DNA from 2 places in the Paenibacillus sp. PvP094 genome. Region 1 is predicted to be linked to the other one. Evidence: predicted binding sites of a transcription regulator. Region 1 holds the regulator's gene; the other holds the start of a gene.

Region 1 (4,217 bases):
CGCACGTGGCGTATATGCAATGTTCGTAGGTTGCTCTTGGCCGCGACCAATCAGCGTTTCTACTTCATCTTGAATTTTTTCCAATCCGAGTCCCAGGCCGATTAGCGCTTTGGCTGCGATGCCTTCGCCTTCACGAATGAGGCCGAGCAAAATGTGCTCTGTACCGATGTTATTATGACCGAGACGGACAGCTTCTTCCTGCGCGAGTGCGAGCACCTTTTGGGCCCGTTCCGTAAATCTTCCAAACATCATATCTCCTGCACCTCCATGGTTTTGGATAAAACGTGGGCCTTGATCATGATCCCGCCGTATAATTCATATCATTCTTGTTTGCAGCCATGCTGCGAATAAAGTCATTTGGCATTTAGTCCAATGCCCGTTTTATATAAAGCCGCAGATGCGGCATGAAACCTTAATATTAAATCTGAAGAAAACAATTACTAGGATTGACTGGCTGCATTGATCGTATCACGAATCAACTGGGCCCGGTAGATGTCACGCTCATCTGTGCGCATATCTTCTCCGAATGTTTTCTGCAAAAAGCCTGGTTGTGTCATCACGTTTAACTCGTTCATTACCGTAATGGACAATCCATTCAACAGCCCCAGATCTACACCTAAGCGAACATCCGAGAGACGCTGCGCGGCTTCCTTGGAATCCATAATGGCTGCATGGGACAAAATCCCATATGAACGCATCACTCTATCGGTAATCCGTAGTCTAGAGTCAGAAATCAACCGCTCTCTGGCAGTACGTTCATGCCCAATCATCTGAAGCACAACGCTATGCAGATTATCGATAACCTCTTGTTCCGTCTGTCCAAGCGTAATCTGATTGGAGATCTGGAAAAGGTTGCCCATCGCTTCGCTGCCTTCGCCATATATCCCACGCACGGTTAACCCCACTTGAGAAACAGCTGTCAGAATGCGTCCAATCTGCTGTGTCATCACCAGAGCAGGCAGATGCATCATTACAGATGCTCTTACCCCTGTACCTACATTGGTAGGACAGCTGGTCAGGTATCCTCTCCGATCATCAAAAGCATAATCCACATGCGCTTCAAAAGCATCGTCTATGGCGGAAGCTTTCTCCCAGGCTTCTTTCACCTGGAACCCCGGATAGAGGCATTGGATACGAAGATGGTCTTCTTCGTTAATCATAATACTGACGGATTCATCCTCACTGAGAATAACCGCACCATTTTTTGATTCGTTCGCAAGACTGGGGCTAATCAGATGTTTCTCCACCAGCACCCGCTTATCGAGATCATCAATATCCATCAGGTCCAAGGTGTGGAAATCTCCAAAGGCATGAACGTCATCATATTGAAGTACTTCGCTCAGCTTATTCAGCACTTCTTCCGATTGCTCATTGGAAGCAAGCATTGGAAATGGGTAATGCTGAAGATTACGTGCGATCCGGACACGGCTGCTAATGACGATTTCGGAATCAGCCGCTTCACTGCGCATCCAGTCGCTGAGCGCCTTCTCTGTAAAGCGCAGATTAGGCATTACGCGTCCCTCCTACTCATGACAAACTCTACTCTTGAGCTATTTCTTTTTCAAGTTCCCTGATCTGGTCACGGATATGAGCCGCCTCTTCAAATTCTTCCTGGGCGATACTCTCCTGAAGATCGCGCTTCAGGTCGGCAATCTGCCGCTTCACTTTAATGCGACCACCAGCTCGTGCAGGCACTTTGCCCACATGGGTTGTGCTGCCATGAACCCGTTTGAACAACGGATCCAGACGACTGTCAAAATATTTATAACAAGAACTGCAGCCGAAACGGCCGATTTTGCTAAACTGTGAGTAAGTCATGCCGCACTCTTCACAGCGAAGAGTCTGAGCAGGGGGAGCCCCGGCATTTCCATTCTTAGGTTCGAAATCAAGCAACCCGGACAACAGATTGTGAATGGAAAATCCATTCGATGTTCCCGGAATCATTTCTCCCTTTTCACGGGCACATGTCTCACAAATATGGAATTCCGTCTTTTCTCCATTCACGATTTTGGTGAAATGAAGAGTCGCCGGACGTTTGTCGCATTCTTGGCACAGCATTTAGGATGTACCTCCTTGATCCCGATAGGTTTTCATTTACCGAGCAAAGATATTAACATCGCCTTTAACATTCTGGCACGAATTTGATCCCGGTAAGGAAGTTTGACCAATAAAATTTCTCTTGATACAGCTGCACGCATCAACCCCGCTTCCCTTTTACTCAGGAAACGTGCTTCTTCCAGCTGATAAATCAAGCCTTCGGCAGCTGTCTGTCCAATCTCATCCCCGATGCTATGGTGCAGATGATTATGCAAAGCAGAGTGGGCCGGCAATTCGATCCGCTGTATGCGAACATAACCGCCACCACCACGTTTACTCTCGACTAAATATCCCTTTTCAAGAGTAAAACGTGTACTTATTACATAGTTGATCTGGGATGGTACGCATGAGAATTGATCTGCAAGATCATTGCGCTGAATTTCAACCATTCCTTCGGGACTTTCATGCAAAATACTCTTCAGATATTGTTCGATAATATCAGAGATATTACGCATCCACTCATCCTCCACTGTCTGAAACGTTAAGTCAATAAGGACCCACACGCCCCCACAGAGTACACCTTCTCAACCCATTTAACCAAACAGGGAAACGACGAATCTTGATTTCCACTGGCTTATTCGGAAGAGTAAGGACGCACGAAGGTCCTCTTGGTACTGCCTCTTTCCGATGATATCCATCGTTCATGAAATGTGTCTCATCACCGGAATGTAGAAAGAAAGCTACGTAAGTATTTAACCTTCAGTTGACTTTGACTTTCTTTGACTTTATATACATTATAGCATATTTTGTGGTTTTGCCAAGTGGGGTCACTATTCATTTTTTACGATTTTACACGAAATATTCCCCGGACACAAAAAAACCTCTCCAAAAAAGCCAGAGAAGTTCGTTTGTCTCACTGTAGCAACGTTTTTCTATTAATATGAAAAGGGAAGGCAGCCAAGATGAATTGGCTCTGGATACACGCATAAACACATTTGAAAAATCAGAAGAAATCCATCAGATAGGTTTGGCGAACAGGTATCGCTTTTTCCAAAGCCCGAATATCCTCTTCCGAGCCTTGAATCCTGTCGATTCGGGCCATCTCAGCGGGTCTGCGATACCCCATCAACACTGCCGTGAGCGATTGGATGTTAAGTCTGATATGCTGAGCAGGCTGATCTTCCGTAGTAAGCTCCCCCTTTTTCCAGATGGAAGCTGTTCCGTTCATAGCCACGTTCAATTCCCATACCCCTTCATTCCACGGTGCATGTGCATCTTCTACCTCAAGCTGAATCTGTACCGGAGAGTCTTGGCTTGCAAAAGGATACTGCGAAATGAACTGCTCCACACTAACGATTCTCGCCATAAAGTATGGGGTAACCTCCTGTTGAATCCGTGGATTATCCAGTTGAAAAGCCAGTGTATCGTTCGCAGGCGCTTTTAACGTCACTTCATCAATCATCGAATCATGATTGGCGATAAACGTCCATAACCCTTGTCTTGCCTCTTCATTTAGATGCACCATCTCACCAATGGTAAATTTTCTTTCCTTAACCTCGTAAAGTACATAGCCTTGAGGCAGTCCTGCTTCATCATAGTAAACAGCCCGCTGGCTACCTTTCTTAGCATAAACTGAATTTTCCCACCAAGCATCATTCCGGCTTAAGGTTCCGTTATAACGTTCTGCATACGTGTCATATACCTCTTTCAGCACCGATAGCTCTGGATTGCCCCGCCGGAGAGTACCTGGAGTTGGCTTCTTCGCAGGTAATTGATCGGTAGACAGCTTGTAATTTTTAAACTCTACGTAGGTCTCCCATCCATATTTCCGATAAAAAGCAAACGAGAACGGATGCAGGAAGGAAATACTTTGTTTATTCCGATTCATCTCTTCGAGTGCAAATTTAAGCAGCCCCGCTACCCAACCTTTGCGCCGGTATTCCGGCCATGTTGCCACACCCGCAATACCGCCCATCGCAAATGATCGACCTTGAATATAAGTTTGAAAAGGAATGATCTGAAGCTTGGCTCCAACTTGTCCATCCTCATATACTCCCAACACATTGTGTGAGGCGAACTCCTCACGGCGCTTTTCAACCTGTTCCTCGTTTAATACAAACTGAAAAGCGTACTCCGAAAGCGTCATACACGCTTCGAAATCATCAGTCGTTAGTTTACGA
Region 2 (4,217 bases), 920 kb from region 1:
GCTCAGTCAGGGAACCAGTAGCTACTGGTACACGTTGAGCTGCACCATCCAATTTACCTTGCAGTTCAGGGATAACCAAACCGATTGCTTTAGCAGCACCAGTTGTGTTAGGGATGATGTTTTCAGCCGCTGCGCGAGCACGACGGAAGTCACCTTTAGGGTGTGGAGCATCCAATGTGTTTTGGTCGCCAGTGTAAGCGTGAATTGTAGTCATCAAGCCTTGAACGATTCCGAATTTGTCTTGCAGTGTTTTTGCCATAGGAGCCAGGCAGTTTGTTGTGCAAGATGCGCCGGAGATTACAGTTTCAGTACCGTCGAGGATTTCATGGTTTACGTTGTAAACGATGGTTTTCATGTCGCCAGTAGCTGGTGCGGAGATAACAACTTTTTTAGCGCCGCCTTTAAGGTGCTTCTCAGCTGCTTCTTTAGTTGTGAAGAATCCAGTACATTCCAGAACGATGTCTACGCCCAGGTCGCCCCAAGGAAGTTCTTCTGGGTTACGGTTAGCCAGTACTTTAACTTCTTTGCCGTTCACTTTGAAGAAGCCGTCGTGTACTTCAACATCGCCATCGAAGCGACCTTGAGTTGTATCATATTTAAGCAAATGAGCCAGCATTTTAGCGTCAGTCAAGTCGTTGATTGCTACTACTTCAATGCCCTCTACATTTTGAATACGGCGGAATGCCAAGCGACCAATACGTCCAAAACCGTTAATACCTACTTTAATCATGAGTAAGTTCCTCCCAAGTTTTGATTTATTTTTTTATGAAGCTATATATTCAAGACAGACGGTGAAGTCCGTCAAGACAACAAGAGTTGTGGTAAAAGAAAAACCTTATTCCATTTCGGCAACGATGACTTCGGCAGCTGCCTCATCAATAATCAGAATATCTTCCTGTCCGAATCGCAGTACGGAGTGAATGGCAGCCGCCTTACTTTTGCCGCCCGCAATTCCGATCACCACATCGGTCCGTTCAATATCCTGAAGTCGCATGCCCAGAGTTAGCATGGTGTGTACCACTTCACCCTGATCGTTAAAATAATAACCGAAGGATTCAGATACGGCTCCTTGCTCCTGAAGCTCTTCTATGATCTCCGTTGCAAGTTTGCGTCTTCGCGCCATCTCCACGGCATCACCGATTCCGTGAATTACGATGCGTGACTGTCTGATCAGCTGAAGAATCTCCTGGACGCTTGGGTCCTGAATTAACGATTCATAGGCATGATCACTCAGCAAATCCGGTACATGCAGGAGTTTATATTGTGCTCCTACCCGTTTTGCCATTGTCGATGCAATCGTATTGGCCTGAATTTCGAGGCTTTCTCCCAAACCGCCGCGTGCCGGTACGAACCAGACACCTTTAAGCGATGTTGGCGGAGTCAGCTGCTCTGCCACTCCTGCCGTTGTTGATCCGCCTGTAACGGCAACAACGTCGTTATCATTCATTACTTGACTAAGAGCCTTCGCTCCAGCCTTACCCAGTTCCCGTTTGGCAAATGGAGAAATATCCGAATCGCCGGGAACGACAACTACCTTTTGCAGACCGTAGGCTTGCTTGATGCGTTCTTCCAGCTCGGATAATCCGAACAGCTCTTTGGCTACTGGCTCTAACTGCTGCAGCAAATCATGCCCTGCCTCACTGATCTTCATCCCTGCACTGTCAATTTCAATAAGTCCCTGAGCCTTTAACAAATCGGTCTCAGCCCTCAGAACCCGCTCGGTCATCTGCATGGAATTGGCTAACGTCCTTCTCCCGATCACATCCGATAACATGATCTGGTGCAGAATCGTATACCTCTTCTTCAAGACATCCATGAGATCAGGCAGAAGCTGCTTTTGCACTTCTAAAATCGTTCGCATGCTTTCCACTCCCGCAAGCTTCTCGTTCCAAGCTCTCTTTCATGGCCCTAAAATGTCCCGGGTTAACTTTTTAAGTCCCACGTCTATTCTACCTAAAACTGACGTGACATGCAAGTGTTTCAAAAGCCTTATTTCACAACGTTTTGGGCCATTGTACGCGCTTATTTTCACAATCTCCGACTTCCACAGGAAAGTGCAGCCGCATTCATACCATATATAGAAGAAAACCAAATTTCTCATCTATATATCGCTTCTATTGACTCCAGGATCGCGCTTCATGCAACCTGTCCAAAACTTCTCTTAGCATTTACTTAAATACTCTCTTTATCCATTCTTCATCATCATGATCAATTTCAGGTCATTCCAAACCATAAGCTTGATCATATCTCTTGCAATTCAGGATTCCATGAGCTATAATCATTATTGCTGTCACATCAACGTGCGCCCGTGGTCCAATGGATATGACGTAGGCCTCCGAAGCCTGAGATCCAAGTTCGATTCTTGGCGGGCGCGCCATTCTTGATTAGCAGCTCATAACCCTTTTAACCAATGGAACCGTAAAGGTTTCTTTTTTTTCAAAGTTAGTTTGACTTTCTTTGACTTTTTGTTTGAAATTGTTTATGATGTGGGTAATACGGTAACAGTTTAAATAGATACACTATTCCATGTACATTTCCGAGGAGGTTTTTCACGTGAGTTATATTCCTATGGTCGTTGAACAGAGCAACCGCGGTGAGCGCGCCTATGACATCTATTCCAGATTGCTGAAGGATCGTATTATCTTTCTAGGCAGCGATGTAAATGACGTTGTTGCGAATGCCATCATGGCACAGATGTTGTTCCTCGCTGCGGAAGATCCGGAGAAAGACATTCATCTATACATCAACAGCCCAGGCGGATCCATTACAGCCGGTATGGCCATTTACGATACAATGCAATTTATCAAACCTGATGTATCTACCATCTGTGTAGGTATGGCTGCTTCCATGGGCGCATTCTTGCTCAATGCAGGTGCAAAAGGCAAACGTTTTGCACTGCCTAACAGTGAGATCATGATTCACCAGCCGCTGGGCGGTGCACAAGGTCAGGCTTCGGATATCGAAATCCGTGCCCGCCGCATTCTGAAAATGCGTGATACCTTGAACCGCATCATCGCTGAGCGCACAGGTCAACCACTGGAGCGCATCGAGAAAGATACAGACCGTGACTACTTCATGAGTGCTGCTGAAGCTGCCGATTACGGTATCATTGATAAAGTCATCGCAAACGTTGGCTCCCAAGGCGTATAAGCCGAGGTAACTGTATATTGAAGATATATGAACAGGCCAATCTGATTGACCTGTTCATACTACGAAGAAGCGCCCCTTGTCATGATCATGACGAGGGGCGCTCTTTTTTTTAGAATGATATGGAATAATTACTCTGCTGCAATTCCACTGAATGGCTGTTTGCCTTTAGGAAGTAACTCTTTGTACGTAAACGGGAATTCCGGGAAACCTTCTGCATAAGCAGTGTACTCATACAGTTGGAAGAACACGACTACCCCTGTAGGTGTTACATAGAAGTCCTGGTCCTTGTTCAGACCTTTATAGCCGTCCAGGTAACCACCGCGAGCCTTAAGCTGTTCACCAACCTTTTTGCCAAGCGTATCGCGCATTGTTTTGTTGTTTTGCAGCACATCATCAAGACTTAGCTCTTTACCTGTATCCAGCGCAAAGGTGTGACCTGTCCGTGTAGTCATCCCGTGGGCTCCGGCATAATCCTCATAACGCTGAGTAACCAATCCCAGCACGCCGTTCTCGTTGTACGTCACCACATAGGTGCTCTCGAATGCATATGGACGGTTGGCTGCTGCCGTTCCGTATTCGGCCGTTTGCTTCTTGAAAGCAGCTACGAATGCATCCACTTCGTCTTTCAACACTTTGTTGATAGCCGCTTCGGCTTCATCGCTAGCAAGTCCACTCACCTGCGGATATTGAATATCCACCTCAGCATTTTTGATGTCCACTTTTACGGTTGCTGATTTCACTTTCACGCTATTTTGCTTCACTTTGCTCAGCGCCAGTGTTTTGGTTTTACCATCCCAGCTGCCTTGAACTCCCAAATAATCTCTCATCGCTGAAAAAGGAATGTACAGACGTCCCTTGATCAGCTTCGCTTCAACGTTAGGATAATAATTATTTACTCTTAGCGACGGTTCACCATCCGCCAGGCTGATTTTCATCGTGTTATTCGCTGCAGTCAGTGCGTACTCTTTTGTTTTTGCGTTATAGGTTAAAGTACCACCAGCTACATCCTTAACAGCAGTGAGGGATACCCACGTGGATCCACCTTGTAGAAGTCCCTTTTGTGTCAA

What was found. The regulator CtsR, encoded in region 1, represses protease genes until heat stress. The targets are predictions, from matches to a motif close to ATGGTCAATAAAGGTCAAACA.
Region 2: a site for CtsR is predicted at 2,445-2,465, ahead of clpP (ATP-dependent Clp endopeptidase proteolytic subunit ClpP). Genes of this name have one in related genera too.

What each region holds. Positions count from the first base shown of each region.
Region 1 is NZ_JBEPOM010000001.1:2,813,587-2,817,803, reverse strand. It holds gene clpC (ATP-dependent protease ATP-binding subunit ClpC) at 1-252, opposite strand, end outside; gene mcsB (protein-arginine kinase McsB) at 441-1,511, opposite strand; gene mcsA (protein-arginine kinase activator protein McsA) at 1,540-2,058, opposite strand; gene ABIC22_RS12815 (CtsR family transcriptional regulator) at 2,091-2,552, opposite strand; gene ABIC22_RS12810 (GNAT family N-acetyltransferase) at 3,041-4,217, opposite strand, start outside.
Region 2 is NZ_JBEPOM010000001.1:1,889,877-1,894,093, forward strand. It holds gene gap (type I glyceraldehyde-3-phosphate dehydrogenase) at 1-730, opposite strand, end outside; gene ABIC22_RS08805 (sugar-binding transcriptional regulator) at 836-1,861, opposite strand; tRNA gene ABIC22_RS08810 (tRNA-Arg) at 2,303-2,377, shown strand; gene clpP (ATP-dependent Clp endopeptidase proteolytic subunit ClpP) at 2,554-3,150, shown strand; gene ABIC22_RS08820 (PdaC/SigV domain-containing protein) at 3,279-4,217, opposite strand, start outside.